One region of the Dactylosporangium sp. CA-092794 genome, then DNA from elsewhere that is predicted to be linked to it. Evidence: predicted binding sites of a transcription regulator. Region 1 holds the regulator's gene; each other region holds the start of a gene.
What was found. The regulator HrcA, encoded in region 1, represses chaperone genes, less so after heat shock. The targets are predictions, from matches to a motif close to GGTTNGCACNCTCNNNNNGAGNGTGCNAACC.
Positions count from the first base shown of each region.

Region 2: groL (chaperonin GroEL) is a predicted target of HrcA. The motif match lies at 1,575-1,605, and genes of this name have one in related genera.
Region 3: groES (co-chaperone GroES) is a predicted target of HrcA. The motif match lies at 8,346-8,376, and genes of this name have one in related genera.

Region 1 is NZ_CP192044.1:10,976,608-10,986,555, reverse strand. It holds gene ACQPXD_RS47415 (phytanoyl-CoA dioxygenase family protein) at 469-1,389, opposite strand; gene ACQPXD_RS47410 (hypothetical protein) at 1,594-2,499, opposite strand; gene ACQPXD_RS47405 (enoyl-CoA hydratase-related protein) at 2,552-3,328, opposite strand; gene hemW (radical SAM family heme chaperone HemW) at 3,346-4,542, shown strand; gene ACQPXD_RS47395 (DUF4870 domain-containing protein) at 4,596-5,168, opposite strand; gene hrcA (heat-inducible transcriptional repressor HrcA) at 5,353-6,375, shown strand; gene dnaJ (molecular chaperone DnaJ) at 6,402-7,526, shown strand; gene ACQPXD_RS47380 (16S rRNA (uracil(1498)-N(3))-methyltransferase) at 7,523-8,221, shown strand; gene ACQPXD_RS47375 (helix-turn-helix domain-containing protein) at 8,285-9,379, shown strand; gene ACQPXD_RS47370 (hypothetical protein) at 9,376-9,933, shown strand.
Region 2 is NZ_CP192044.1:540,157-550,104, forward strand. It holds gene paaN (phenylacetic acid degradation protein PaaN) at 1-417, shown strand, start outside; gene ACQPXD_RS02295 (cold-shock protein) at 700-903, shown strand; gene groL (chaperonin GroEL) at 1,780-3,402, shown strand; gene ACQPXD_RS02305 (GNAT family N-acetyltransferase) at 3,522-4,394, shown strand; gene ACQPXD_RS02310 (hypothetical protein) at 4,740-4,964, opposite strand; gene ACQPXD_RS02315 (S8 family serine peptidase) at 5,824-8,166, opposite strand; gene ACQPXD_RS02320 (phytoene desaturase family protein) at 8,229-9,800, shown strand; gene ACQPXD_RS02325 (SRPBCC family protein) at 9,801-9,948, opposite strand, start outside.
Region 3 is NZ_CP192044.1:11,939,035-11,948,982, reverse strand. It holds gene tsaD (tRNA (adenosine(37)-N6)-threonylcarbamoyltransferase complex transferase subunit TsaD) at 1-561, shown strand, start outside; gene ACQPXD_RS51745 (hypothetical protein) at 1,823-2,080, shown strand; gene ACQPXD_RS51740 (ABC transporter transmembrane domain-containing protein) at 2,127-3,800, shown strand; gene ACQPXD_RS51735 (ABC transporter ATP-binding protein) at 3,800-5,524, shown strand; gene ACQPXD_RS51730 (DUF1707 SHOCT-like domain-containing protein) at 5,567-5,854, opposite strand; gene ybaK (Cys-tRNA(Pro) deacylase) at 5,859-6,338, opposite strand; gene ACQPXD_RS51720 (hypothetical protein) at 6,356-7,102, shown strand; gene ACQPXD_RS51715 (THUMP-like domain-containing protein) at 7,062-8,267, opposite strand; gene groES (co-chaperone GroES) at 8,452-8,766, shown strand; gene groL (chaperonin GroEL) at 8,859-9,948, shown strand, end outside.

The sequences.
Region 1 (9,948 bases):
CATGAAAAACCGTTGGTGTCGGCAGCGGGCGCGGCATGATCGCGGAGACTTCCTGTCGCTGCACTGCGCTCCCCGGTGTGCAGCGCCCGCCGCGGCGCGCGGACCTGGTCGCGGACCGAGCTCGCCGAGGGGGAGAGCGGTCGCCGGCGCGCACGGAGGCGCCGGTTCGCGGGCGGCGCAGGCCGGCACGGCGCGCGGGGTGGGGCGCCGCGCTTCGCGCGAGCCCGCACGGCGCGCGGGTGCGGGGCAGGGTGCGGGTGCGGAACAGCGCGCGGGTGCGGGGCGGGGCGGCGTGCGGGTGCGGGGCGGTGTGCGGGTGCGGGTGCGGGGCGGTGTGCGGGTGCGGGGCGGGGCCGGGCGCGGGTCGGTGTGCGGGTGCGGGTGCGGGGCGGCACGGCGTGCGGGTGCGGGCGGGCCAAAAAGCCGCAAGGGGGGCTCCCGGTAAGGAACCCCCCGCGCTTCCAGGCGCTAGCGCAGCCAGGGAACCGACCGGTCCAGCAGCCCGCGGGTCTTCAGCTCCTTGCGGAGCGGAATCTCCTCGTCGATGTAGCCGTTCCAGTTGATGCCCCAATAATTGGCCGTGTGCGTCGCCTCGCCGCACAGTTGGCGCTGCACCGGCGTGCGGTTGGCCCACCACTCGCCGTCGTAGTCGACCGGCATGTCGTCCAGCTGGCGGATCCAGCGGTACGTGTAACCGATGAACAGCATCTTGCGGGTGATGTTCGAGTAGTTCGGCGACCGCGAGTGCCACAGCCGCCGGTCGAAGATGAAGCAGTCACCCGGGTTCGCCGTGATCTCGACGGTGCCCTCGGGGTCGGGGTTGTGCACCGTGGTGTCGGCGGGGCGGGCGAGCGAGTTCCACAGGTGGCTGCCCGGAATCACCTTGGTCGCGCCGCGGCCCGTTTCCGAGAGGTCGGAGAGCACGTACGCGATCTTGAGCGAGAACATCGGCCGGGGGACGTTGGGGTCCATCGTCTCCGGGTCGGAGTTCTGGCGGTAGCCGTCCTGGTGCCAGCCCCACGAGGGCGGCTCCTCCTCGGAGGTGGGCGGCGTCACGTCGAGGTGGTTGTGGTGCGTGTAGATGTTCCAGCCGGCCAGGCCCCACATGTAGGGGAAGAGGGTCGGCTGGGTCAGCAGGTGCCCGAACAGGTCGTCCCGCGTCAGGAAGCCCAGCAGGTGCAGCGTGCCGTCCTTCTTCATGCTCGAAGAACCGGCCGCCTTCTCCTCGGCCCAGATCCGGTCCACGGCCGCCTCGAGCTGGGCGCGGTGGTCCTCCTTGAGGACGTTGCGGACCAGCAGGAAGCCCTGATCCAGGAACTCCTTGCGGTCGGCCTCGCTGATCGGCTCATAGCCGGTGAGGCCGCCGTAGTCGGGTGCAGCGGACGTCATGTCCTCCCCTTACCTCTTGACTTGGTCGTGCCTTGCTGATGCCCCAAAACCGGAGCAGTTCAAAACCGGAAGGCCCGAAAGCCGGAGCGACCGATCGAACGACCGATGGTAACGCGAGGTGTACGGGCGCCCGACTCGGGAGTTGGCCACCTGACAATGTCCGAACGGGCGACAACCTGCTGGTCGCGTTGAACGTCAAGGCTTTTAGTACACCTCGGCGACGACCCGCTCGCCGGCCGGGCCGGCGTCGATGCCGCCACGCTCCGTCACGTGCGCCCACGCGCCGCTCTCGGCCGTCCACTGCAGGCCGGCGAAGACGACCCGCTTCACGCCGTTGTCCTGGGCGTGGGCGACCAGCCAGTGGGCGTACTGCCAACCGGCCTTCGGCTCGCGGACCTTGAGCGCCACCCCGGCCAGGTTGGCCACGTCGGCCGTGCTGACGGTGCCCCAGTCCAGCTTCAGGCTGGCGCCGAGCGACCGCACCGCGTCGGGGCCGTGGCTGGTGGTCTCGGCGGGGCCGCAGGCCACCGCGCCGGTGACGTCGCCGCTGAGGGCCCGGGCCATGATCTCGGACTCGTCGACCCACTTGTCGTAGGCCTCCGGGTGCGCGCTGCGCTGCACCTGCTGGGCGGCGTCGGTGATCCGCATCTGCTGCCAGCCCTTGATCTTGAGCAGGGCGGTGTAGAACGCGTTGGCCGCGTAGCGGGGGTCGGCGATCTGGTCCGGGCGGCCCCAGCCCTGGCTGGGCCGCTGCTGGAACAGCCCGATCGAGTCGCGGTCGCCGCCGGTGAGGTTCTCCAGCTTCGACTCCTGCCAGGCCGTGGCCAGCGCGATGACCAGGCCGCGCTGCGGTACCTTGCGGGTCAGCCCGACCGCGGTGATGGTGGCGGCGTTGGCCAGCTGCTCGGCGCCGAGCTCGACCTCGCCGGTGGCGTCGCCGGTCGCGTTGACCGACGCGTTGCCGGCGTTGACCACGCAGTCGCGGGCGACGGGCGGCAGGCGCAGCGGGATGTTCTGGCCGATCTGGTGGACGACGACGTAGGCACACACCGCGACGGCGATGATCGCGAACAGCGCCACCGCCATCAACCGTCGAACCCGCATCGTCACCTTCCCGCTGTTCAGGCCGACCAGCGTACGGTCCCGGCGCCACCCGTCCCGATCACACGGCGCCGTCCGGGATCCAACTGGGTCGGCGTTTTTCCCGAAATGCCATGATGCCTTCCCTGCCCTCCGCGGATCCGAAATATCCGACCGAGAGTTCGGTGAGCGCCGCGATCTCCGCCCCGAAGGTGTCGGCCCGGCGGTGCCGCAGCAGCGCCTTCGCCCCGGCCAGCGCGCCCGGCGCGGCCCGCAGGAGCTCGACGACGTAGCCCGCGACGGCGGCGTCGAGCGAGGCCGGCTCGACCGCGGCGGTCACCAGCCCGATCCGCTCGGCCCGGGCCCCGTCGAACGTCGCCCCGGTGAGGAACAGCTCGGCGGCGTCCCGCGGGGCCAGCCGCGGCAGCACTGTGGCGGAGATCACGGCGGGGATGACACCGATGCGTACCTCGGAAAACGCGAACGTCGCATCCGCGGTGCACACAGCGATGTCGGCGGCGGCGATCAGGCCCAGCCCGCCGGCCCGGGCCGGCCCGCCCACCCGGGCCACGACCGGCTTGCGCCCCTCCCAGATCGCGGCGAGGAGTTCGCCGAGCCGGCTCACCGGCGGCCGGCCGGAGTCGAACGCGTCCGCGGTTTCCCGCAGGTCGGCGCCGGAGCAGAACACGGGCCCGGCGTGGCTGAGCACGACGACCCGCACGGCGTCGTCCGCCTCGGCCGCGGCCAGCGCCGCCAGCAGCTCCTCGATGACCGCCGTCGACAGCGCGTTGCGGGTGGCCGGGTTGTCGAGGACGAGCGTCGCCACACCGTGCTCCGTCTGCGACCGTACGAAAGTCATGCGGGCACACTAGTGAGGTGCCAGGAGTACTGCCAGAAGGTGAGCCGGTCCCGCGCGACGGCGCGTTGCCCGGCGGGGTCGCCGACGGCGCCGGGCGGGCGGGCTTCGGCGTCTACGTCCACGTGCCCTTCTGCGCCACGCGGTGCGGCTACTGCGACTTCAACACCTACACGGCCGGCGAGGGCGTGCTCAGTGACGGCTACGCCGGGCAGGTGCTCGACGAGCTCGCCCTGGCCGCCAAGGTGGTCCGGCCGCCGCGGGTCGACACCGTCTTCTTCGGCGGCGGCACGCCGACCCTGCTGCCCCCGGCGGAGCTGGGCCGCATCCTGGAGGGCATCGACCGCACCTGGGGCCTGGCCGCCGGGGCCGAGGTGACCACCGAGGCCAACCCCGAGTCGGTCGACCGGGCCGCGCTGCGCGAGCTGCGGGCGGCCGGGTTCAACCGGATCTCGCTCGGCATGCAGTCCGTCGCGCCGCACGTGCTGGCCGTGCTGGACCGCCGGCACACGCCCGGCCGGCCGGCGCAGGCGGCGGGCGAGGCCCGGGCCGCCGGGTTCGACCGGGTGAATCTTGATTTGATCTACGGTACTCCGGGTGAGCGGCCGGAGGACTTCGCCGACTCGCTGCGCACGGTCGTGGACGCCGGGGCCGACCACGTCAGCGCGTATGCGCTGATCGTCGAGGACGGCACGCGTATGGCGGCCCGGATGCGCCGCGGTGAGCTGCCGTATCCGGACGACGACGTGGCCGCCGACCGGTACATCGCCGCCGACGAGGCCCTGGCCGCGGCCGGGTTCGCCTGGTACGAGGTGTCGAACTGGTCCAAGGACTCGCCGTGTCGGCACAACGAGCTCTACTGGCGGGGCGGCGACTGGTGGGGCTTCGGGCCCGGCGCGCACAGCCACGTCGGCGGCGTGCGCTGGTGGAACGTCAAGCACCCGCACGCCTACGCCGCGCGGCTCGCGGACGCGGCGTCGCCGGGGCAGGCACGTGAGGTACTGACGCCGCAAGAACGGCACCTGGAGGACGTGCTGCTGCGCATCCGGCTCGCCGACGGGCTGCCGCTGGCGGTGCTGGACGCCGCCGGGCTGGCCGGCGCGCGGGACTGCCTGGCCGACGGGCAGCTGGAGCCGGCCGCGTTCGAGGCGGGCCGGGCGGTGCTCACGCTACGTGGCCGGCTGCTCGCCGACGGGGTGGCGCGCGCCCTGACCTGAGCGGTTTTCAGGGCGGCCGCCGGGGGTGACGGCCGCCCTACGCGCAGAGCTGCTTACTTGATCAGGCGGACCGTTGCCGGGTAGCGGTAGAGCTCCCCGTTGTTCGCCTTCATGCCGGCGATGACCGCGAACACGACGATGAAGATCCAGACCAGGAACGGCAGGAAGACGAGGATGCCGAACGAGCAGACGCTGAGGATCACCGCGATGATCATCGCGACGCCCCAGGTGATCTGGAAGTTCAGCGCCTCGTTTGCGTGCGCCTTGACGGTCGGCGACTCGTTGCCCTTGGCCAGCAGCGCCACCAGCGGGGCGATGAAGCCCACGATGATGCCGCCGAAGTGGGCGATCAGCGCCCAGGTCTTCTCGTCGCTGTTCGCGTAGCCGACCGGGGCGCCGGGTGCGCCGGGTGCGCCGTACGCGCCGGGCTGCTGGTAGCCGTAGGCGTTGCCGGGCTGCTGGTACCCCGGCTGCTGATAACCGGGCTGCTGGTACCCCGGCTGCTGGTACCCCGCGCCCGAGGTCGGCGGCGGGGGGTAGGCGCCGCCGCCGCTGGTGGGCGGCGGGACATAGTTGGGGTCTGACGGCGAGCCGTATTCCCCCGGGGGGCGAGGTGGTTCACTCATGACGGCCACGGTAAGGGGACCGATCAAGTGACGCCAGCGACACGACATGACTTCTTTTGGACAAGTTTTGCCCGGTCCTGGCCTGGTGCCGCACATCGTGCGCAAAACGATCATCGCGTGAGCGCGCACGCCTGACGTAGACTGGCACTCACTAGATGGGAGTGCCAGTCCCGGAGGAGGTGCCATGGCCCTTGACGAGCGGAAGCTTGAAGTGCTGCGCGCCATCGTCGAGGACTACGTCGCCACCCAGGAGCCGGTCGGCAGCAAGGCCCTCGTCGAGCGGCACAACCTGCGCGTCTCCCCGGCGACCGTGCGCAACGACATGGCCGTGCTGGAGGAGGAGGGGTACATCCGCCAGCCGCACACCAGCGCCGGCCGGGTGCCCACCGACGCCGGCTACCGGCTCTTCGTCGACAAACTCTCCCGGGTCAAGCCGCTCAGCCAGGCCGAGCGCCGGGCGATCGAGCGGTTCCTGATCGGCGCGGTCGACCTCGACGACGTCGTCCACCGCACCGTCCGGCTGCTCGCGCAGCTCACCCGGCAGGTCGCCGTGGTGCAGTATCCGAGCCTGTCCCGGGCCAGCGTGCGGCACTTCGAGCTGGTCCCGATCTCCACCACGCGGCTCATGGTGGTGATGATCGCCGAGACCGGCCGGGTGGAGCAGCGCCTCGTGGACCTGCCCCGCCCGATCCTCTCCGACGACGTCACCGAGCTGCGCCGGTTGATCAACGACAAGCTGGTCGGCAAGCGGCTGGCCGACACCCCGCCGCTGGTGCTGGCGCTCGTCGAAGAGGCGGCGGCCGACCTGCGGCCCCCGATGACGGCCCTGTCCACCGTGCTGCTGGAGACGCTGGTCGAGCGGTCCGAGGAGCGCATCGCGCTCGCCGGCACCGCCAACCTCGCCCGGGGCGGCCTGCTGGACTTCCAGGGCTCGCTGCGGCCCATCCTCGAGGCGCTCGAGGAGGAGGTCATCCTGCTCAAGCTCTTCGGCGAGGTCGAGCCCAGCATCACCCGGGTCCGCATCGGCGACGAGAACGAGATCGAAGACCTGCGGACCGCGTCGATCGTGGCCACCGGCTACGGACCCGGCTCGATGGTCGTCGGCGGGATGGGCGTCCTCGGCCCGACCCGCATGGACTACCCCGGAAACATCGCGACCGTGCGGGCCGTTGCACGCTACGTCGGCGACCTGCTGGCACAGAGTTGACATCTATCTCAGGGGTATAGGACTCAGTGGCGAAGGACTATTACGGGATTCTCGGCGTCAAGCGGGACTCCACAGCCGATGAGATCAAGCGGGCCTACCGTCGGTTGGCCCGCGAATTTCACCCGGACGTCAATCCCGACCCGGCGGCGCAGGAGAAGTTCAAGGAGATCAACGCGGCCTACGAGGTCCTCTCCGACCCGCGCAAGCGCGAGATGGTGGACCTGGGCGGCGACCCGCTGGCCCCCAGCGGCGGCGGTGGCGGCCCGGCCGGCGGCGCGTTCGTCGGCTTCCAGGACATCATGGACGCCTTCTTCGGCACCCAGTCCGCCCGCGGGCCGCGCCCCCGGGTGCGCCCCGGCGCCGACGCGATCCTGCGCCTCGACCTCGACCTGCACGAGACGGCGTTCGGCGTCGAGGCGCCGATCCAGGTCGACACCGCCGTCGTGTGTTCCACCTGCACCGGCGCCGGCACCGCGCCCGGCACCCACCCGCAGACCTGCGAGATCTGCGGCGGCCGCGGCGAGGTCCAGTCGGTCCAGCGCACCTTCCTCGGCCAGGTCGTCTCGGCCCGCCCGTGCTCGGCCTGCCAGGGCTTCGGCACCGTCATCCCGCACCCGTGCGCGACCTGCGGCGGCGACGGCCGGGTCCGCACCCGCCGCTCCCTGACGGTCAAGATCCCCTCCGGCGTCGAGGACGGCATGCGCATCCGCCTCGCCCAGCAGGGCGAGGTCGGCCCCGGCGGCGGCCCGCCCGGCGACCTCTACGTGGAGATCCACGAGCGCCCCCACGACGTGTACTCGCGCAAGGACGACGACCTGCACTGCCGGGTCACCGTGCCGATGACCGCCGCGGCGCTGGGCACCCGCCTGACCATCAAGACCCTCGACGGCGAGGAAACGGTCGAGGTCAAGGCCGGCACCCAGCCGACCTCCACCCTGCGCATCCGCGGCAAGGGCGTCCCCCACCTGCGCGGCGCCGGCCGCGGCGACCTCTACGTCCACCTGGACGTGCGCACCCCGACCCGGCTGGAGCCGGAGCAGGAGCGGCTGCTGCGCGAGTTCGCCCGCAGCCGCGGCGAGGAGGTCGCCGAGCTGTCGAAACAGGGCGGCTTCTTCTCCCGGATGCGCGACGCCTTCAACGGCCACGCGTGAGCCTGCCGCTGTTCCTGGTCGCCGAGTTGCCCGCCGCCGGCAGTTTCGTGCTGAGCGGTACGGAGGGACACCACGCGGCCGACGTGCAGCGCCTTGCCCCGGGTGAGGCGCTGCTGCTCTGCGACGGCCGCGGCGGCCTGACCCGCGCCGTCGTCACGGCGGCCCGCAAGGGCGCGCTCGACCTCACCCTGGACGCCCCCACGCACGTGCCGCCCCCCGACCCGTCGATCACCGTCGTCCAGGGCATCGCCAAGGGCGAGCGCGGCGAACTGGCCGTGCAACTGCTCACCGAGGTCGGCGCCGACCGGATCGTGCCCTGGCAGGCCACCCGCAGTATCGCCCGCTGGAAGGACGCCAAGCCCCTCGAGCGCTGGCAGTCCACCGCCCGCGAGGCCGCCAAGCAGTCCCGCCGCGCCTGGCTGCCCCCGGTCGAGCAGGCCCGGACGACGAAGCAGCTCGCCCTCACCGGCACCGTCCTGGTCCTGCACGAGGAGGCCGCCGAGCCCCTGTCGGCCGTGCCCCTCCCCGAGACCGGCGAGATCACCCTGGTCGTCGGCCCGGAGGGCGGCGTCGCCCCGGAGGAACTGCCGCTGCTCGGCGGCACCCCGGTCCGCCTCGGCCACGAGGTCCTGCGCACCTCAACGGCGGGCGCCGCCGCCGTATCCGCCCTCTCCATCCGCCTCGGCCGCTGGTGACCGATCGGGGCTCCGCTCCGCGACGTGTTAGCTGGGGCACGCCGATTGTGCGATTATCGCAACATGGTGGAGTCCCAGGACTGGAGCATGGTGGGCGACCGCATTCGCGCGGCGCGCGTCGCCGCCGGCCTGACCCAGGGTGACCTCGGTGAGCGCATCGGCCTGGACCGGACCATGGTCGCCAAGATCGAGGCGGGCACCCGGCGGATCGACGCGCTCGAGCTCGTCCGGCTCTCGTCCGCGCTGGGCCTCTCCATGGCGCATTTCCTGGAGCCGCCACCGGCCGTGCTGTCGCGGCGGAGCGTGACGCTCACCGACGACACCGACAGTGAGGTCGCCCGCGAGTCGGCCGCGCTGGAGGCCGCGCTCGCGGAATGGATGCGAGACCTGCGACAACTGATCGACTCCGGGCATCTGGCGCTGCCGCCGCTGCTGCGATACCCGCAGCCGGTCGCGTCCGTAGCGGATGCGCGGCTCGCGGCCGGCTGGGTTCGAAGGCAGCTGGACATCGGCGACGGCCCGATCGAGAGCATGCTGAGCCTGTGCGAACGCGCCGGCCAGTTCGCCGTCGTCACCGGCGTGAAGGGCGATGGCGCATCGGCCGTCGACGGCGCGCTCGCGGCCGCCGTCATCAGCGTGCGAGGCGACCCGGGCCGGCGACGCGCGACCGCCGCACACGAGCTGGGCCACCTCGTGCTCGGCGACGAGTACTCGAGCGATCTCGGGGTCCACGCCTCGCGCGCCGACCGGGAAGCCGTCATCGACGCGTTCGCCGCCGAGCTGCTGGTGCCGGTCGCCGCGTTCGCCGCCGACGCGGCGGCATCGGCGCCGATCGCGCGGGACCGGCTGCTGCAGGTCGCCGCGCGATACCGGGCGTCATGGTCGCTGACCTGTCGCCAAGCCGAGGCCGCGGGAGTCCCGCCGGTTCCGCGCCGCTGGCTCCAGTCGGCTCCCACCCGAGCCGAGTTCCTGGAGGCGCTCGGCTTCACACCGCCGCCGGACCTCGAGTCGGTCCGGGTGCCGCCCGCGTACGCCAAGGCAGTGCTGCGCGCCTGGCGAGATGACCTGATCACCCGGGCCCGCACCATCGAACTCATGCGCGGCCAGCTGCAGGACCAGGACCTGCCGGCCGATCCGGACGCCGACCTCGCGCCATGACGACCGATTTCGCCCAACCCGCCGGTCCCGGCCCCATCTGCTTCGACAGCATGTGCCTGTCCGGCTTCGCCGGTGCCGACCGCCTGGACGTTCTCCGCGACCTGCTGGTCGGCTGGGAGTGCTGGACGACGTCGGTGGTCCGCAGCGAGCTGAGCGACGGCGTGGCCGCGCACCCGCACCTGGCTCGAGCGCTGGAAGTCGACTGGATGCGGGTCGCGACGCTGGATTCGCTGGCGGAACTCCAGGCGTTCGTGAAATGGACACGGTGGCTGGGCGCCGGCGAACACGGCCTCGGCGAGGCCAGCGTCCTCGCCGCGGCCGAGCTCAGGCACGGCATCGCGATCACGGACGATCGCGGCGCCGTGAAGGTCGCGCGCAAGCACGGGGCGCAGGTCCACGGCACGCTGTGGCTCATCGCCCAGTTCTGCAGGGCGGGCAAGCTGACCGAGCCGAGCGCCGGGCGGCTCGTAGATGCTCTACGCGCCGACGGCATGCGGCTGCCGTGCTCCGGCGACGGGTTTCCGGCCTTCGCGAGGCAGCACGGCCTGCTGTAACGCCAACTCCGCACC
Region 2 (9,948 bases), 2.6 Mb from region 1:
GTTTCCCACCCCGCCTACGCCGGCGCGACGGTCCGCACACCGCTCATCCGGAAACTCGGCGCGGCTGACGCAACAACGTATGGCACCGAGTGGTTCGGCCCCATTTCGTTCGTTGTCGAAACCGATTCCACGGAGCGCAGTTTGCGGATCTTCGCCGACACCGTGGGCAAGAAGGGCGCATTGACCGCTTCGGTGTATTCGACATCGGAGGGGGTGCTCGCGGCGATGGAAGAGGCCGCTCTGCTTGCTGGTGTGCATTTGTCAGTCAACCTTACCAGTGGCGTCTTCGTGAACCAGTCGGCCGCGTTTTCGGACTTCCACGCCACCGGCGCCAATCCGGCGGCCAATGCCTCGCTCACCGACGGTGCCTTCGTAGCCGGCCGGTTCCGCGTCGTGCAGTCCCGCCGTCACGTGTAGCTTCCGAGGTTACTAACACGTAGTCGCCGGGCGATGTTTGACGCTGCAAGGAATCGGGAGCGAGAAGGCATGCTCGGCGACCTTTTCGAGCTACATGATTCGTGACCTTGCTGTCCGATTTGGGCCTGTCGGGGCTCGGGTTATCTCGTGTACCGTGCGGTTCGGTCGTCGTTCCTTCGCCGGAGCCACCCCCGGACCCGGCGGCTGTGGGCCGAAGACCTGGGGGCTGGTCCCCACAGCCAGCCGAGTGATGCAGCAGGACCGAAGTAGAGGAAGTGCACCGTGGCACAGGGCACCGTCAAGTGGTTCAACAGCGAGAAGGGCTATGGCTTCATCGCGGTCGACGGGGGGCAGGACGTGTTCGTCCACTTCTCCGCGATTGAGATGGACGGCTACAAGTCGCTGGAAGACGGACAGCGCGTGGAGTTCGAGATCGCGCAGGGCCAGAAGGGCCCGCAGGCGGAGAAGGTTCGTCTACTCGCCTGACCGAAATCCGGAAAACCCCGCCGGGGCACCGTCCTCATTGCTGAGGAAGGTGCCCTGCGACCGTTTTGTCGGTGCGGGGATTGTTGCCCGATTTGAGTTGTTTTCTGTTTCTAGTCTTTAGCCCTTCGCTTCGCTCGGGCGTGGCTGGGGGGTTCCCACCCCAGGCCCCCCATGGCCGCTGCGCGGCCACTTTTTCTGCGCTGCGCGCCCCTGGCGTCTTGGTGCGGGCCCTTGTTGCGCCTCCGGCGCGGTGGTTGGGGTCTTCTGTCGCGCCTCTGGCGCAGTGGCTTGGGTGCCTTGTTGCGCCTTCGGCGCAGTGGCTTAGGTCCCCTATTGCGCCTTCGGCGCTGGGGTTGGGGTTTTTGTTGCGCCTTTGGCGCGTTTGGTTGGGGTCCGAAAGCTAGCCACGCGCGACTTCGTCGCGGCGCTGTGTCTGGGGGGTTCCCACCCCAGGCCTCCCATGGCCGCTGCGCGGCCACTTCTCCCGCGCTGCGCGCCCCTGACGTCCTGGTTGTGGCCCCCTATTGCGCCTTCGGCGCAGTGGTTGCTCGTCCTTGTCGGGCCTCAGGCGCAGGGCTTTGGCTGCTGTGAGCCTCGGGGCTAGCTCTCTGGGTTCACCTCGTGGGCTTTGGGGTTTGGTTGCACTCGGCACGCTTGAGTGCTAAACAGGGTGTTGGCACTCGTAACATGCGAGTGCCAACGGTCGGGACGGTGCAGCCTCGGGTGGGCAACCGCCGCGGGGCTGGTCGTCGCGGGCTCATCCGGCCCGACCGCCCGGGGATTCCGCTGGGTCCTCGTAGGTGCGAAAGCAGGCGGTGAGCCGCAGGCCCCACGTGGGTCGAGGCGAATCGTGGATGTCCAGGAGGACAACGCCGAATGGCCAAGATTATCGCGTTCGACGAAGAGGCGCGCCGCGGTCTTGAGCGGGGTATGAACACCCTCGCCGACGCCGTCAAGGTGACGCTTGGCCCGAAGGGCCGCAACGTCGTCCTCGAGAAGAAGTGGGGCGCGCCCACCATCACCAACGATGGTGTGAGCATCGCCAAGGAGATCGAGCTCGAGGACCCCTACGAGAAGATCGGCGCCGAGCTGGTCAAGGAGGTCGCGAAGAAGACCGACGACGTCGCCGGCGACGGCACGACGACGGCGACCGTGCTGGCGCAGGCGCTGGTCCGTGAGGGCCTGCGCAACGTCGCCGCCGGTGCGAACCCGATGGCGCTCAAGCGCGGCATCGAGGCGGCGGTCTCCTCCGTCGCCGACGAGCTGGCCAACCTGGCCAAGGACGTGGAGACCAAGGAGCAGATCGCCTCCACCGCCTCCATCTCCGCGGGTGACTCCACGGTCGGCGAGATCATCGCCGAGGCGATGGACAAGGTCGGCAAGGAAGGCGTCATCACCGTCGAGGAGAGCAACACCTTCGGCCTCGAGCTCGAGCTCACCGAGGGCATGCGCTTCGACAAGGGTTACATCTCGCCGTACTTCGTGACCGACACCGACCGGATGGAGGCCGTCCTCGACGACCCCTACATCCTCATCGTCGAGTCGAAGGTCTCCGCGGTGAAGGACCTCCTCCCGGTTCTGGAGAAGGTCATGCAGTCGGGCAAGTCGCTCGCGATCATCTCCGAGGACGTCGAGGCCGAGGCCCTGGCCACCCTCGTGGTGAACAAGATCCGTGGCACCTTCAAGTCGGTCGCTGTCAAGGCCCCCGGCTTCGGTGACCGCCGCAAGGCCATGCTGACCGACATCGCGATCCTGACCGGCGGTCAGGTCATCAGCGAGACCGTCGGCCTCAAGCTGGAGAACGCCGACCTGTCCCTGCTCGGCCGCGCTCGCAAGGTGGTCGTGACCAAGGACGAGACCACCATCGTCGACGGCTCCGGCGACGCCGAGTCGATCAACGGCCGGGTCGCGCAGATCCGCGCCGAGATCGAGAAGAGCGACTCGGACTACGACCGCGAGAAGCTGCAGGAGCGCCTGGCCAAGCTGGCCGGCGGCGTTGCGGTCATCAAGGTCGGCGCGGCCACCGAGGTCGAGCTCAAGGAGCGCAAGCACCGCATCGAGGACGCCGTGCGCAACGCGAAGGCGGCCGTCGAGGAGGGCATCGTGCCCGGCGGTGGTGTGGCCCTGGTGCAGGCCGGCAAGACCGCGTTCGACAAGCTCGACCTGGTCGGCGACGAGGCCACCGGTGCGCAGATCGTGCGCATCGCGCTCGACGCCCCGCTGCGGCAGATCGCCGTCAACGCCGGCCTCGAGGGCGGCGTCGTGGTCGAGCGCGTCCGCAACCTTGACGCCGGCCACGGCCTCAACGCGGCGACCGGCGAGTATGTCAACCTCCTGGCCGAGGGCATCATCGACCCGGCCAAGGTGACGCGCTCCGCGCTGCAGAACGCCGCCTCCATCGCGGCGCTGTTCCTCACCACGGAGGCCGTGGTGGCGGACAAGCCGGAGAAGGAGAAGGCCCCGGCCGGTGCGCCGGGCGGCGGCGACATGGACTTCTGAGTCCAGCGCTTCACGCGGCGGGCCGACCTCCGGGTCGGCCCGCCGTCTGCTTTTCGGTGCTATGTCACACCGACGCGGTACCGCCCACGGCCATCCTTTCAGTTAGGTATGTTTACTGAATGGTTGTGGATCTCGAGGACGTCGCCGCCGCGGGCGCTCTGCTCGCCCGGTCGCTGGACCTGCCCGAGGATGCCGCCGAGGCGAACGTCCTCGCGGCCCGGCTCGCCACGCCCCCGTCCGGCCGGACCGCCGTGCGCCTGGCCACCCCCGACGGCACGGGCGTCGCCTTCGCCTCGATCAACGACACCGACCCACAGCTCGGCCACGTCGAACTGCTCGCCGTACTGCCCGCCGCCCGCCGCCACGGCGCCGGCGCCGCCCTGCTGCGCGCCGCGGAGGAGCGCCTGGCCGCCCTGGGCGCGACCCAGGTCCGTCTGGGCGGCAACCCGCCGTGCTACGCGTGGCCCGGCATCGACGTGCGGTACACCCCGGCCGTCTGCCTGGCCCGCCGCGCCGGGTACAGACTCACGGACACCGCCTGGAACATGACCGCGGACCTGACGCGCGCCGACCCGGAGGCCGCGGCCGCGGACGAGGCCCGCCTGGAGGCCACCGGCGCGAAGGTCCTGCCCGCCGACGCCGATACCCCCGCCTGGGTCCGCTCAATCTGGGGCGAGGGCTGGGCATGGGAGGTCGAGCAATCCCTGGACCGCCCGGGCGCGGGCTGCTACGTCGCGGTGCGCGACGGCGAGATCCTCGGCTTCGCCGCATACGGCGCGAACCGCCCGAGCTGGTTCGGCCCGATGGGCACGGCCCCCTCCGCCGAGGGCCTGGGCGTAGGCCGAGTCCTGCTCCGCCGCTGCCTGGCCGACCAACACGCCGCGGGCCATACGACCGCGCAGATCGGCTGGGCAGGCCCCATCGGCTTCTACTCGAAGGCGGTCGCCGCTCGCCTGGAACGCATCTTCTGGATCTACACCAAGTCGCTGTAGCGGCCTCAGCACGACAAAAGCGGATAAGTCCTGACTCCTCCGGAGCCCCAACTTATCCGCTTTTATCACGAAATTTCATGATGCGAAGCGGCGAGCGACGCATGCTGGCCGTGTTCGCGCGAAGCGCGGGCGAAGGCAGCGGTGCGCCGCGCCCAGCCGGTCTTCGGCGCCGCATTGCGGTGCGTCTCGCGCGTATGCGGGGCAGGGCGCGGGTTCGCCGCGGTCCTGCCCCGCACACGTGCCGTGCCGCCCGTGATCCCCCGTCGTGCCACGGGCGGCGTCAAAGCCGGTACCGATCGCTCCACCGCCGAGAGCGGGATGGCGAGGTCGGCGCCGGCGTCGTTCTCACATGTCGGGCTGGTTGCCGCGCTTCTTCCGCGTCGACGTCTCCTGCTGCGCCTTGGTCTTCGCGCGCATCGTGGCCGTGTTCGGGTTGTTGGACTGGCCCGACATGGTCGAGTCGGCCGGCATCCCCATCTCGTCGGAGATGTCCGGGTCCAGGTACCCGAGGTCGTCCTCGCTGCGATGCATGCCGCGGTCGAAGAAGTCGTTCTGCCGTGACTTGCCCATGGCTCCCCCTCATGTCAGTCAGCCTCACCATATGAGGATGGTTCGCATGCTGGGGGCAAAACGCGCATTTCGGAACCGCCGCTCCGGAACCCGCACCCGTCCGGGCCCGCCGGCAACCGCGAGGCCCGGCGTGCCCGTCCAGTCCGCCCACGGCGAGCGCGATTCGCGATCAGATCCACACGGTGGCGCCGCGATCGGGCCCACTCGGCCGGCGCTACACGCTGCGGAGGCCAGCGCAGCGACCAGAAGTCTCCGCGATCATGCCGCACCCGCTGTCGACACCAACGGTTTTTCATGATCACGGAGTGATCATGTACACCCGTGTACTACAAGTCTCCGGGATCATGGCAAACCCGTGGTGCGGCCACGGCGGGCATCATGATCACGGAGAGATACGTCCGGGTCCGCCCCGGCCGCCCTCGGTGGGGCGGCCGGGCGCGGCAATGCCGCCAGGATGGCGCGGGCGGCGGGCGGTGAGGTCGGGCGGGGCGGTGGGTCAGGGGGAGGTCTTGAGAGTGACGGCCGCGCGGACCGCGGGCAAGGCGTCGACCAGGTCGGCGCCGACAGTGCCGCCAGGGCGTCGCGGGCGGGTGCTGTGGGGCGGTGCGGGCGGTGGCGTGGCGCGGGCGGCGTGGGCGGGTGGCGTGGTGGGCGGCGTGGTGGGCGGCGTGGTGGGCGGCGTGGGCGGTGGGGTCAGGGGGAGGGGGTGAGGGCGACGGCCGCGCGGACCGCGGGCAAGGCGTCGACCAGGCCGGCGCCGACGGTGCCGCCAGGGCGTCGCGGGCGGGTGGCGCGGGGTGGTGCGGGCGGGCGGCGGGGCGGGCGGGCGGGCGGTGGCGCGGGCGGCGTGGGCGGTGGGTCAGGGGGAGGGGTTGAGGGCGACGGCCGCGCGGACCGCGGCCAAGGCGTCGACCAGGCCGGCGCCGACGGTGTCGGTCGGGGTGCCGCAGATGGTGCCCGCGGCGCTGAGGGGGCGGGCGGTGGAGGCCAGCAGCTCGCGGGTGCGGGGGATGTCGCCGGTCAGGGACGGGTTGGCGGACCACATCAGGGCGACCACGCCGGCCACGTGCGGAGTGGCCATCGACGTGCCGCTCAGGTAGCCGTAGCCGCCGCCCGGCAGTGCGGACAGGACGTCGACGCCGGGGGCCATGACGTCGGGCTTCTGCAAGTGGTCGGGGGTCGGGCCGCGGCTGGAGAAGGACGCCACGCGCTGGGCGCGGTCGACGGCGCCGATCGTTTCGGTGGCGGCGTAGTTGGACGGCGGGTCGGTGATCGACTCGCAGCGGGGGCCCGTGTTGCCGGCGGCGGCGACGAAGAAGATGCCGGCCGCGGCGAAGGCGTCGATGGCGGGGCGCATGGAATACAGGTCGCAGCCCTCCACCGCTGGGCAGCCCCACGAGTTGGTGAGCACCTGGGGCGCGCGCTCCGGGCGGCCGGCGTGCCACGGGTCGGCGCCCGGCGAATACGGCGCCAGCATGAACTGCAGGCACGTCAGATAGTTGGCCATGCTGCCGAGGTTGCGGGGCAGGTTTTCGCAGGCCATCCACTGTGCGCCCGGGGCCACGCCGACGCCCGCCCCGACCGCGGTGGCCAGGGTGTGGGTGCCGTGGCCGTTGCTGTCGGTCGGGGTGGGCGACCCGCCGAACGGGTCGAGCCACGAGTCGTCGCCGCCCCGGAAGTTGCCGCGCAGCGCCGGGTGGGTGCCGTCGACGCCGGAGTCGGAGCTGCCGACGACGATGCCCTTGCCGGTGGTGTATCGCGACCACACCTGATCCGCCCCGATCAGCGTCAGGTTCCACTGGGGCGACGCCGGCGCCGCCACCGAGCCCCGCATCGGCGGCGCGGCGGCCGGCAGCGGCCGCAGGCGCGGGTTGAGTAGCACGTGGGCGACATCGGAGCGGCTGGCCAGCCACTGCCGGGCGACCGGACCGGCGTCCACCTCCACCCCGTTGACCAGGTAGAACGGCGTGAACGACAGGTGCCGGGAGCGCAGCGCCGCGCGCAGCGGGGCCTGGGTGCGCTCGGCCGTGGCGACCAGCCGCTCGTAGGTCTGCCGGACCCGCTCCGTGCGGTCGCCCACGGAGGAGATGCCGGACAGGTCGGCCTGCTCGCGCATGACCACGAAGAGCCGCTCGCCGGCGAGGCCGGGCTGCCCGAGCGTGGCGTAGACGGCGGCGGCGCCCGCGGCGACGGCGGCGGCCACTGCGGCGGCGAGCCACGGCCGCCAGCGCACCCGCCGGAACGCCACCAGCACCGCGATCGCGGCCAGCACCGCGAGGACACCGGCCGCCACGGCGCCGACCGCGCCCCAGAACAGCCCGTCGCGCAGGCCGAGGATGAGCGAGGTCTCGTCGGGGTCGATCAGCCCCAGCGGCCCGAACAGCACCGGCGTGAGCAGTGCGACCACCGACGGCTCGCCCTTGCTGCGCAGGGCGGCCAGGGCGAACGCCACCGGCGGCACGCACAGCAGGGCGAGCAGTTGCACGGCCGGCTCGCCGACCCCCGCGGCCAGCGGCACCAGCCCCACGCCCGCGAGCAGGCCGGCGAGCCCGGCCCGGCCCCACGGATTGCGGCCGGTGGCGGCCCGGCCGGTCAGGGCCAGCAGCGGGCGGGTCGCGAGCCAGCCCACGGCGAGTGCGGCGGCCAGGGCGAGCACGGACTCCACCGCGCCGCCGAGCGCGCCCACCCACAGCCACGGCAGCAGGAGCAGCAGGCCGGCGGCGAGCGACAGCCAGAACATCCAGCGGTCCGGCGGATCGCGCCGCTCCAGCCGCCCGGTGACGGTCGTGTGGATGGCCGCGGCGATCGCCGCGAGCGCGGCGAGGAGTGCCAGATAGACCTCGTGGTAGGTGAGCGGGACGAGCCGCGCCACGCCCAGCAGGCCGCCGAAGAGCGAGGTGAGCAGCCACTGCCGGCCCGCCGTGCGGGCGAACGGCACCGGCGACAGCTGGGCCAGCAGCAGGGCCGGCACTCCGGTCAGCAGCGTGGTGAGGATGGAGACGAACAGCCACACCACCGTCGGCACGGACCGGCCCTCGATGACCAGCGCGTCGCCGATCAGCCAGACCACGGCGTGCGGGACGACGACCACCAGCACGATCCACAGCCCGAGCAGGATGGTCAGCGCCAGCGACCAGCCGAACGCGCGCCGCGACGGCGTCGCGGACGGCGGAACCGGGTAGGCCGGCTGGGGCGGAACCATGGTCGGGACTTTACGTGGCGGGTATGACAAAACCAGGCGGCGCGGGAAGGAGAGTTGGGGGCATGACGGAGACGGTCGACGCGGTCGTCGTCGGGGCCGGGCACAACGGCCTGGTCGCGGCCAACCTGCTCGCCGACGCGGGCTGGGACGTGGTCGTGCTGGAGGCCACCGGCCACGCGGGCGGCGCCGTCCGGTCGGCCGAGCTCGCCGCGCCCGGGTTCATCAGCGACCTGTGCAGCGCGTTCTACCCGCTCGCCGCCGCCTCGCCCCCGCTGCTCGCGCTCGACCTGCAGGCACACGGGCTGCGCTGGACCCACGCACCCGAGGTGGTCGCGCACCTCTTCCCCGACGGGCGGTCCGCGGTGCTCAGCCGCGAGCTCGACCTGACCGCCGAGTCGCTGGAGCGCTTCGCGCCGGGCGATGGAAAGGCCTGGCGGCAGTGGTACTCCGAGTGGCGCCGCCTCGCCCCAGACCTCATCCCGTCGCTGCTGACCCCGTTCCCGCCGATCCGCGCCGGCGCCCGCCTCGCCGCGCGGGCCGGTCTCGGCGGTGCGCTGCGGCTGGGCCGCCGGTTCCTGGTCCCGGCCCGGGTCCTGGGGGAAGAGCTGTTCGCCGGCGACGGTGCCCGCATGCTGCTCACCGGGCTCGCCATGCACACCGACCTGGCGCCCGACGACGCCGCCGGCGGCGGGTTCGGCTGGCTGCTGGCCATGCTCGCCCAGCAGTACGGCTTCCCGGTCCCGGTCGGCGGCGCCCAGCAGCTCACCGAGGCGTTGCTGCGCCGGTTCCCCGGCGTCGTGCACCGGGACGCCCCCGTCGAGCGGATCGTCGTCGCCGGTGGCCGGGCGCTCGGCGTGCGGTGCGCGGACGGGCGGCTCTTCCGGGCCCGCCGAGCGGTCCTCGCGGATGTGCCGGCCCCCATGCTGTACCAAATCCTCATCAAACCGGAGCATCTGCCCGGCCGCCTGCTGGCCGACCTCGCCGGCTTCCGCTGGGACAACGCGACCCTCAAGATCGATTGGGCACTGGCCGGGAGGGTGCCGTGGATCTCGCCGGACGTGGCCGGGGCGGGCACGATCCACCTCGGCGCCGACCCGGTGCGCTCCGCGGCCGAGCTGTCCATGGGCCGTCCGCCGGAGGAGCCGTTCCTGCTCGTGGGCCAGATGACCACGGCCGACCCGACCCGCTCGCCGGCCGGCACCGAGTCGCTGTGGGCATACACCCACCTGCCGCGCGGCGCGACCGCGGCCGACGTCGCGGCGCAGGTCGACCGGGTCACCGACACCCTGCGCCGGCACGCGCCCGGCTTCGACGACCTGGTGCTGGGCCGCTACGTGGCCGGCCCGGCGGAGCTGCAGCGCAAGAATCCGTCCCTGGTCGAAGGGGCGATCAACGGGGGTACCGCCGGCGCGTACCAGCAGCTCATCTGGCGCCCGACGACCGGGCTGGGCCGGGCCGACACCCCGATCGACCGGCTCTACCTGGCCGGCTCCAGCGCGCACCCGGGCGGCGGCGTGCACGGCGCGGCCGGCGCCAACGCGGCCCGCGCGGCGCTGGCCCGGCACCGGCCCGTGCTCGGCGACGCCTACCGGGCCGCGATCGGCGCGGCGATGCGCCGTATCTACCCGCGATAGTCAGTCGCCGTGCTCGGCGATGTCGGCCAGGCGTTGCAGTACCTCCGTGTTGCGGAAGTGCAGAAAGGCGTCGCCGACCTTGTTGCGCACGCCCAGCAGCGGCCCCTCGGTGAACTGCTCCTGCAGCGTCACCCGGGTCGCCTGGTCG
Region 3 (9,948 bases), 960 kb from region 1:
ATCGACGACGCGGCCGGCGAGGCGTTCGACAAGGTGGCGCGGCTGCTGGGCCTGCCGTTCCCGGGCGGCCCGCCGATCGACCGCGCGGCCCGCGACGGCGAGGCGCTGATCCCGTTCCCGCGCGGGCTCACCGCCCCGCGCGACCTGGCCGGGCACCGGTTCGACTTCTCGTTCTCCGGCCTGAAGACCGCCGTGGCGCGGTGGGTCGAGGCCCGCCAGCGGGCCGGCGAGGCCGTGCCGGTCAACGACGTCGCGGCCAGCTTCCAGGAGGCGGTCTGCGACGTGCTGACGTCGAAGGCCATCGACGCCTGCCGCGAGCACGGCATCTCGACCCTGGTCATCGGCGGCGGCGTCGCGGCCAACTCCCGGATCCGGTCGCTCGCCCAGGAGCGCTGCGACAAGTTCGGCATCACGCTCCGCGTTCCGCGCCCCAAGCTGTGCACGGACAACGGCGCCATGGTCGCGGCCCTCGGCTCGCACCTGGTCGCCGCCGGCGCCGAGCCGGGGCACCTGGCCCTGCCGTCCGACTCGGCAATGCCGATCACCCTGGTCACGGCCTGACCCGCGCAACGTTCCCCAAGCGCGCCGCCACCCGACCGCGGCGCCGCGCGGGGCGAAGGCCGCGGTGGCCGGCCGGGCCGCACCGCCGGCCCCGGCCGGGCGGGGCAGCTGGCCGCGGGCGGCGCGGCGAGGCGGGCGGCGTGGCGAGGCGGGCGGCGTGGCGAGGCGGGCGGCGTGGCGAGGCGGCGCGGCGGCGAGGCGGCGAGGCGGGGCGGCGGCGGGGCGGCGAGGCGGGGCGGCGAGGCGAGGCGGGGCGGCGGGGCGGCGAGGCGGGGCGGGGCGGCGAGGCGAGGAGGCGGGCGGCTGGCCGGGCGGGTGGCGAGGCGGGCGGCTGGGCGGCCAGCGGACGTGGGGCGTGGCCAGCAGACGTCGGACCGGGCGGTCGGCCGGCCACGGACCGGCACCGGCACGGCCGTAACGCGTTGCGTTTGGCCGGGGCGGCCAGCCGCAGCCACCGTGTTCCGCCCGCGTCCCGCGTCGGCCCGCGCCAGCCGGGGATCGGCCCGCGTCGGGCGGGGATCGGCCCGCGTCGGGTGGGGATCGGCGCTGCTGGCCGCGATGCCCGCTGGTGACCACGTGGTGTCTGGCCTGCGCGTCCTCACGCCCTGGGGCGGTCGCGATCGGCGATCATGTTGCGCGCGGCGGGCGTTTGCACGCTGTGAAGCGCGGCGCAGGGACCGGAAGTCTCCGTGATCATGCGCAACCGGCGTCGACACCAACGGTTTTTCATGATCGCGGAGACTTGATGTACCCCCGTGTACCACAAGTCTCCGGGATCATGAAAAACCCGGTGTGCGGCCACCGCGAGCATCATGATCACGGAGACATATGTCCGGGGCCGGCCGTGTAGATCGGCTGGGGCGGCCGGCGGGTGCGGCGTCTGCCCTGCCGCGTCGGTTCGCGGGTCGGAGAGTGACCGCGGAGTGATGCACGGTGCTGCGTCGCCGGCGGCGGCACCGTGCTGGACTCGGAGGTGATCAGTGGGTTGGTCGAGCGCCTGGCCCGGACCGGCGCGCTGGGCGAGCTGGCCCCGCGCGAACACGAGGTCCTGGCGCGCGGGCGGTCCAACTCCGCGATCGCCGCCGAGCTCGTCATCCCCGAGCGGGCGGTCGACAAGTACATCAGGCGGATCTTCGGCGAGCTCAGCCTGCCGCCGGCGGACAGCGCCAACCGCCGGCTGCTCGCGGTGCTGCGCTATCTTGACGCCGGCCACCGATCTGCACCGAAGGGGAGTCGCAGCATGGGAGTAGAGTCCAGCGCCGTGATCGTGCGCATGTGGGAGGTCAGGGCGCACCCGGAGGCGTTCGGTGAGCTGCTGTCCTGGGTCTGCGAGGCCATGCTGCCCAAGGTCGAGGTGCATCCGCTGCATCTGAGCAGCGAGGTGTACTCCTCCACTGACCATCGGCTCGTCGTCATCTCCAAGTGGCGGGGGAGCACGCCGGAGGTGTTCGCCGAGCCGCCGTCGCATCTGGTCGCGCGCAAGCCGCAGTTCTGGGACTTCACGCAGGTCGACCGCTGAAAAATGTAAGGCGCGGCGGGCGGGTGCCGGATTACGGTGCTCGATTGTGCGCAGACTGCCCGAGTTCGTGCCGGGGGAGGCCGACAGTCGGTCGCCCGTCCGTTATCTGCTGTGGATCGCGCGGCGTCAGCTCCCGCTGATCGCCGGGGGCGTGTGCTTCGGCGTCGGGTGGATGGTCAGTCAGGCGCTCGTGCCGGCGGCGATCGGGGCCGGCGTCGACGCGCTGGCCCGCCACGACCGGCGGGGGCTGGTCCTGGCCGCGCTCGGGGTGCTCGCGCTCGGGTCCATGACCGCGTTCGCCGGGATCATGCGGCACCGGTTCGCCGTCTCGAACTTTCTCAGCGCCGGGTTCCGCACCATGCAGGTGACCGTCCGGCAGGCGGCCCGGCTCGGGGCGACGCTGCCGAAGCGGGCGGCGACCGGCGAGGTGGTCAGCATCGGCACCACCGACTTCGACCAGATCGGGCTGTCGATGGACATCACCGCGCGCGGCAGCGGGGCGATCGTCGCGATCGTGGTGGTGTCCGTGCTGCTCCTGCGCACGTCGGTGCCGCTCGGGCTGGTCGTGGTGCTCGGCGTTCCGGTGCTGGTCGCGGTGGTCGGGCTGCTGCTGCGGCCGCTGCACCACCGGCGGCGCCACCAGCGCGACCTCGCCGGGGAGCTGACCGGGCGGGCCGCCGACATCGTGGCCGGGCTGCGGGTGCTGCGCGGCGTCGGCGGGGAGTCCGTGTTCTCCCAGCGGTACCGCGCCGAGTCGCAGCGGGTGCGCTTCGCCGGCGTGCGGGTGGCGCGGGTCGAGTCGGTGCTCGAGGCGGCCCAGATCCTGCTGCCCGGGTGTTTCGTCGCGCTGGTGACCTGGCTCGGCGCGCGGTTCGCGGTGGCCGGGCGGATCAGCCCGGGCGAGCTGGTCGCGTTCTACGCCTACGCCGCGTTCCTGATCGCGCCGCTGCGCACGCTGACCGAGTTCGCGGACAAGGTGACCCGCGGCCTGGTGAGCGCGCGCCGGGTGGTCGACCTGCTGCGGATCGAGCCGGAAATTCAAGATCCCCCGGCGGTGGTACCGCTCGAGCTGGGCGACCTCGACGACCCCGACTCGGGGCTGGTGGCCGCCCGGGGCGCGTTCACCGCGGTCGCGGCCGTCCGGCCCGAGCACGCGGTGGCCATCGCCGACCGGATCGCGCTGCTGGAACCGGGGTCCTCGGCGCGCCTGCACGGAGTACCACTGCGGCATTTGGCTCTTGACGAGGTGCGGCGGGCGATCGTCCTCGCCGACAATGACGCGCGGCTGTTCCGTGGCCCGCTGCGTGACGAGGTCGGGGACGGGCACACGCTGGAGGCGGCCGCCGCCCGGGACATCGTGGACGCGCTGCCCGGCGGCCTCGACACCGAGATCGCCGAGCGCGGGCGCGACTTCTCCGGCGGCCAGCAGCAGCGGCTGCGGCTGGCCCGGGCGCTCGCGCTCGACCCGCCCGTGCTGGTCCTCGTCGAGCCGACCAGCGCCGTCGACGCGCACACCGAGGCGCGCGTCGCCGAGCGGCTGGCCGCCGCGCGGGCCGGGCGGACCACCGTGGTGTGCACGACGAGCCCGCTGCTGCTGGACCGGGCCGACACGGTCGCGTTCGTGGGCGCCGACGGGCGGGTCGAGGCCACCGGGGCGCACCGGGCGCTGCTGGACGGCTGCCCGGCGTATGCCGCCGTCGTGACCCGCGGGGAGGACTGATGCTGCCGGTGGCCGGGCGGGCCGAGGTGCGCGCCTACCTGCGCGGGCTCTTCACCGCCTACCCGCGGCGGCTCGCCCTGGTGCTGGCCCTGCACGTGCTCGCCGCGGCGGCCGGGCTGGCCGCGCCGCCGCTGCTCGGCGTGCTGGTGGAGCGGGTCGCGGCGGGCACCACCACGTGGACCGTGGACCGGATCGCGCTGGCGATCGCCGGGTTCGTGGTCGTGCAGTCGGTGCTGGTGCGCTACGCCCGGCTGGCCGCCGCGCAGCTGGCCGAGCAGGTGCTGGCCCGGCTCCGCGAGGAGTTCGTCGACGGGGTGCTCGCCGTCCCGCTGTCCACTGTGGAGAAAGCCGGCACCGGCGACCTGCTCAGCCGGGCCTCGCGCGATGTCTCGCAGACCTCCGAGTCGGTGCAGATGGCGCTGCCGCAGATCGCGGTCGGGCTGCTGCAGATGCTGCTCACGCTGGTCGCGGTGGCCCTGGTCGGGCCGATCCTGCTGGTGCCGGCGCTGGTCGCGGTGCCGCCGCTGTTCTTCGTCTCCCGCTGGTACTTCCGCCGCGCCACCCCCGGCTACCTGCGCGAGGGCGCGGCGTTCGCGCAGCTCACCGACGGGCTGACCGAGACCGTCGAGGGCGCCCGGACGGTCGACACGCTGCGGCTGCGGGCCCGGCGGATCGAGCGCACCCAGGAGCAGCTGGCCGGCACCTACGCGGCGGCCCGCTACACGCTGTCGCTGCGCACGGTCTGGTTCCCGATCACCGAGTTCTCCTACGCGCTGCCGGGCGTGGTGACGCTGCTGGCCGGCGGCTGGCTGGCGCTGGAGGGCCGGGTCGGCGTCGGCCAGGTGACCGCGGCCGTGCTGTACTTCGTGGCCATCATCGATCCGCTCGACACGGTCTTGAGCTACGTCGACCAGCTGCAGCTCGGGCTGGCCTCGGTCGCGCGGCTCGTGGGCGTGCGCGGCGCGGCGGCCCGGCCGGTGCCGCCGGGCGGGCCGCGGCCGGTCGACGAGGAGCTCGTCGCCAAGGACGTGCGGTACTCCTACGTCGACGGCCGGGACGTGCTGCACGGCATCGATCTGGCGGTCCGGCCGGGGGAGCGGCTGGCCGTCGTCGGGCCGTCCGGCGCGGGCAAGTCCACCCTGGGCCGGCTGCTGGCCGGCATCCACGCGCCCCGGGCGGGGACCATCGAGCTGGGTGCGGTACCGCTCGGCGAGCTCCCCCTCGACGAGCTGCGCGGCCACGTGGCCCTGGTCACCCAGGAACACCACGTGTTCCTCGGCAGCCTGCGGGAGAACCTGACGCTGGCCCGGCCCGGCGCCACCGACGACGAGCTGTTCGCCGCCCTCGCCACCGTCGACGCGCTCGGCTGGGCCACCGCGCTCGGCCTGGACGCCACCGACCTGTCGCTCTCGCCGGCGCAGGCGCAGCAGCTGGCCCTGGCCCGGCTGGTGCTGGCCGACCCGCACACGCTCGTGCTGGACGAGGCGACGTCGCTCATCGACCCGCGGGCGGCCCGGCACCTGGAGCGCTCCCTGGCCGGCGCGCTGGAGGGCCGCACGGTGATCGCGATCGCGCACCGGCTCTTCGCCGCGCACGACGCCGACCGGGTCGCGGTCGTGGAGGGCGGCCGGATCACCGAGCTGGGCAGCCACGACGAGCTGGTCGCCGCGGGCGGTGCCTACGCCGCGCTGTGGCGCTCCTGGCACGGCGCCCAGCCTCAGTGAAAGCCGTCAGCTCGGTGAAAGCCGTCAGCTCGGTGCAGGCCGTCAGTGAAAGAGGGTGTAGGCCGTCCCGATGAGGACCACCGCCAGCAGGGCCAGGGCGAAGGTCAGCAGCAGCTGGTGGTCTTCGCGCCGGGCCGCCGCCGGCGGCGGCGGGGTCAGGGCCGGCAGGTCGATGACCGCGGCGCGCAGGTCGTCGAGGGTCTTGGCCGCGTAGACCGTGTCGACCCGGTCGGAGAACTCGTCCAGCGTGAGCCGGCCCGCTTGGGTGTGCCGTTGCAGGTCCGCGATCACCCGCTCGCGGTCCTCGTCCGATGCCCGCACGGCGACCATGCTGTCAGTGTGCCGCGATCGGCGCCAGGGTCGCGCCGGTGACCTGCACGAGGTCGGCCGGGGCCAGCTCGATCTGCAGGCCGCGCCGGCCGCCGGAGACATACATGGTGGGCAGCTCCTCCGCCGACGCGTCGATGACGATCGGCAGCCGGGAGCGCTGGCCGACGGGGGAGATCCCGCCGGTCACGTAGCCGGTGGCCCGCTCGGCCGCGGCCGGCTCGGCCATCGCGGCCCGCTTGCCGCCGACGGCCGCGGCCAGCGCCTTGAGGTCCAGCGACGACGAGACCGGCACCACGCCGACCGTGAGCTGCCCGTCGACGGTGGTGATCAGGGTCTTGAACAGCCGCGCCGGGTCGACGCCCAGCGCCGCGGCGGCGGCCTCGCCGTAGGAGGCGGCGCGCGGGTCCACCTCGTAGGTGTGCGGGGTGAACGCGATCTTCGCGCGCGTCAGGAGCGCGGTCGCCGGGGTGCCCTTGCTCGCCACTGGCCCACAATAGCGACATGCGAATCGGCGCCGTCCAGTTGTATCTCGGCCACGGCCACCTGTTCCTCGGCGCGTCCAGCGGCATCGACCTGTCGGTCTTCGACGGCGACGGGGCGGTCACCGCGACCGAGCATCACGTGCGGATCGCGGCGCGGCCGCAGGTCGGGCCGGTGCGGGTGCGGCTGTGGCAGGGCGCCGGGCCGCGCGTTGGCCGGCTGGTCTTCGACGGGCTGCTCAAGCTGCCCGACGCCAAGTTCTGCGTCGAGGAGGGTACGGGTCTCTCGCGGTACCTCGTCAAAGTCAACAGCCACGGACCGCGCGTGCTGGTGGCCGTCGACGACCCCGGGCACGCCTCGCGTGTCGACGTGGTGCTGGATCCGGAGTTCGTGCCGCGCAGCGCGCAGGTGTGGACGGCCGGCGAGCCGCCGTTTCCGAAGCTCACGGTATCGCCGACCGCGCCCCGGCACCGGGCCGACGCGGTCGCCGATGCCCTGGCCGGGCACGACTTCCCGCGCAAGCGGCTGACCGCGGCGCTGCTGGTCGTCGCCGAGGAGCGGCGGCAGCGCAACTCCGAGCAGAGCGTCGCCTTCTACGTCAACGACATCGTCGAGTGGCTGCGCTGGCTCAACGACCGCCTGACCTACGAGATGTGCCGCGACACGGGCCGCCACCTGCTCGGCCAGCTCGGCCTGCGCCCGCCCGACAAGCTGGCCGATGAGGTGCTCAGCGACCTGCAGCGGCGCCTGGGCCATCCGCTGGTGTGAGCAGCAGCGCGGCCGGCGCTCCGCCGATGCGGGTCAGGGCGAGCACCGCCGTTCTCGATCCGTCCAGGCGCAGCTGCCGCCGCAGCTCCTCCACGTCGTGGGCGGAGCCGCGCTTGAGGATCTGCAGCGCGCCGACGTCGAGCGCGCGCAGGGCGGCTCGCAGCTTCTTCAGGGCGATCGGGAGCCGTTCGAGGATGGTGTACGGCCGGGCGAATGGTGTCTCAATTCGCTGATTTGTCGTGACATAGGCGATCGTGGGGTCCAGCAGGGCGCCGTCGAGCGCCTCGGCGAGTTCCGCGACCAGATGGGCCCGGACGACCGCGCCGTCGGGGTCATACAGATAGGCCCCGAGCGGGCCGGCCGGGGCCTGCCGCTCTCCGGTGCCGGTCAGTTCGAAGGCCTCCGAACCGCGCAGCACGGTCGCCCGGCGCGGCGCCCCGGCGAGCGGCCCGCACCACGCGGCCGCCTCGACCACGTCGCCGTCCACGGACACCCACTCGCCCTCGGCCCCGGCCGGCAGCAGCGCGTGGTCGATGCCGGGGGCCAGCTTGAGCACCGTGTGCGGCACGCGCCCGGGCAGGCCGGTGACGAACTCCCAGGGCGGCGAGTACGCCCGCGGGTCGAACACCCGCCGGCCGCCCGACGTGCGCCGGGCCGGGTCGCAGAACACGGCGTCCACCGCGTCCAGCGGCGTCTCGGTGGCGTCCTGTGTGTCCACCGTCACCGAGTCCCGCAGGCCGAGGGCGCGCACGTTGGCCGCCGCGACGGCGGCGGTGACGGGTGAGGCGTCGACGGCCTGCACGCGCAGCCCCGCTCGGGCGAAGGCGATGCTGTCGGCGCCGACGCCGCAGCCCAGGTCGGCCACGCGCCGCACGCCCGCGGCGGCCAGCCGGGCCGCCCGGCGCCGGGCCACCGCGCCCCGGGTGGCCTGCTCCAGGCCGGCCCGGGTGAAGAGCATGCCGGCCGCGTCGGGGCCGAACTTCGCGGCCGCCCGGCGGCGCAGGTCGGCCTGGGTCAGCGCGGCGGCGGCCAGCCGGGGCTCGAATCCGCGGGCCCGCAGCGCGGAGGCTGCGGCGAGCGGGTCGTCGCCGGGCACCGCGCCGGCCGCCGCCAGCGCGGCCCGTCCGGCCTGCGTGTCCAGGGCCAGCACGTCCTCGAGCTCCACGCCGAGATTATCCCTGGGTGATTTCGCGGCGTGTTTGGCACTCTAGTTGACGGAGTGCTAGACGCCGACATAACCTCCGATTAGCACTCTCGTGTCGAGGGTGCCAGCCAACCCGGCCGGAGCCGGCACCCGCGACGACGGCTTCACCGGGCACTCGATAGCAAGCTAGATACCCCAGGAGGGTATGCCCGTGACTACCGCGACGCAGGTTGCGATCAAGCCGCTCGAGGACCGCATCCTGGTCCAGGCCAATGAGGCTGAGACGACCACCGCCTCGGGCATCGTCATTCCGGACACCGCGAAGGAGAAGCCCCAGGAGGGCACCGTCATCGCGGTCGGCCCGGGTCGCATCGACGACAAGGGCAACCGGGTGCCGATCGACGTCAAGGTCGGCGACACCGTGATCTACTCGAAGTACGGCGGCACCGAGGTCAAGTACTCCGGCACGGAGTACCTCGTGCTCTCCGCCCGCGACGTTCTCGCCGTCATCGAGAAGTGACCGAGTTTCATTAAGGCAGTGGCCACCGCCCCGGACCCTTGCGCAGGCGCGAGGCAGCCGGGGCGGTGTCGCTTTGAAGGGAATCCATAAGCATGGCGAAAATCCTGAGCTTCTCCGACGAGGCGCGCCACCTGCTGGAGCACGGCGTCAACCACCTGGCCGACACGGTCAAGGTCACGCTCGGCCCCCGGGGACGCAACGTCGTCCTGGACAAGAAGTTCGGTGCCCCCACCATCACCAACGACGGCGTGACGATCGCCAAGGAGATCGAGCTCGCCAACCCGTATGAGAACCTCGGCGCGCAGTTGGTCAAGGAGGTCGCCACCAAGACCAACGACGTGGCGGGCGACGGCACCACGACCGCGACCGTGCTGGCCCAGGCGCTCGTGCGCGAGGGTCTGCGCAACGTGGCCGCGGGCACCAACCCGGCCGGCATCAAGCGCGGCATCGACGCGGCCGCGGCCGCGGTCGTCAACGCGCTCAAGGACAAGGCCACCCCGGTCGCCAGCCACACCGAGATCGCGCAGGTCGCGACCATCTCCGCGCAGGACGCCACCATCGGCGACCTGATCGCCTCGGCGATGGAGCGGGTCGGCCGCGACGGCGTCATCACGGTCGAGGAGGGCTCGACCCTCACGACCGAGCTCGAGGTCACCGAGGGCATGCAGTTCGACAAGGGCTTCATCTCCCCGCACTTCGTGACCGACAACGAGGCGCAGGAGGCGGTCCTCGAGGACACCTACGTCCTCGTCACCACCCAGAAGATCGCCGCCATCGAGGAGCTGCTGCCCCTCCTGGAGAAGATCGTCCAGAGCAGCAAGCCGCTGCTGATCATCGCCGAGGACGTCGAGGGCCAGGCCCTGTCGACCCTGGTGGTGAACGCCATCCGCAAGACCTTCAAGGTCGTCGCGGTCAAGGCGCCCGGCTTCGGCGACCGCCGCAAGGCCATGCTGCAGGACATCTCGATCCTGACCGGCGCCGAGCTGGTCGCCCCGGAGCTTGGCTACAAGCTCGAGGCGGTCGGCCTGGAGCAGCTGGGCACCGCGCGGCGGGTCGTGGCCACCAAGGACCTGACCACGATCGTCGACGGCGGTGGCGACAAGTCCGAGACCTCCGCCCGCGTCGAGCAGCTGCGCAAGGAGATCGAGGCCTCCGACTCCGACTGGGACAAGGAGAAGCTCA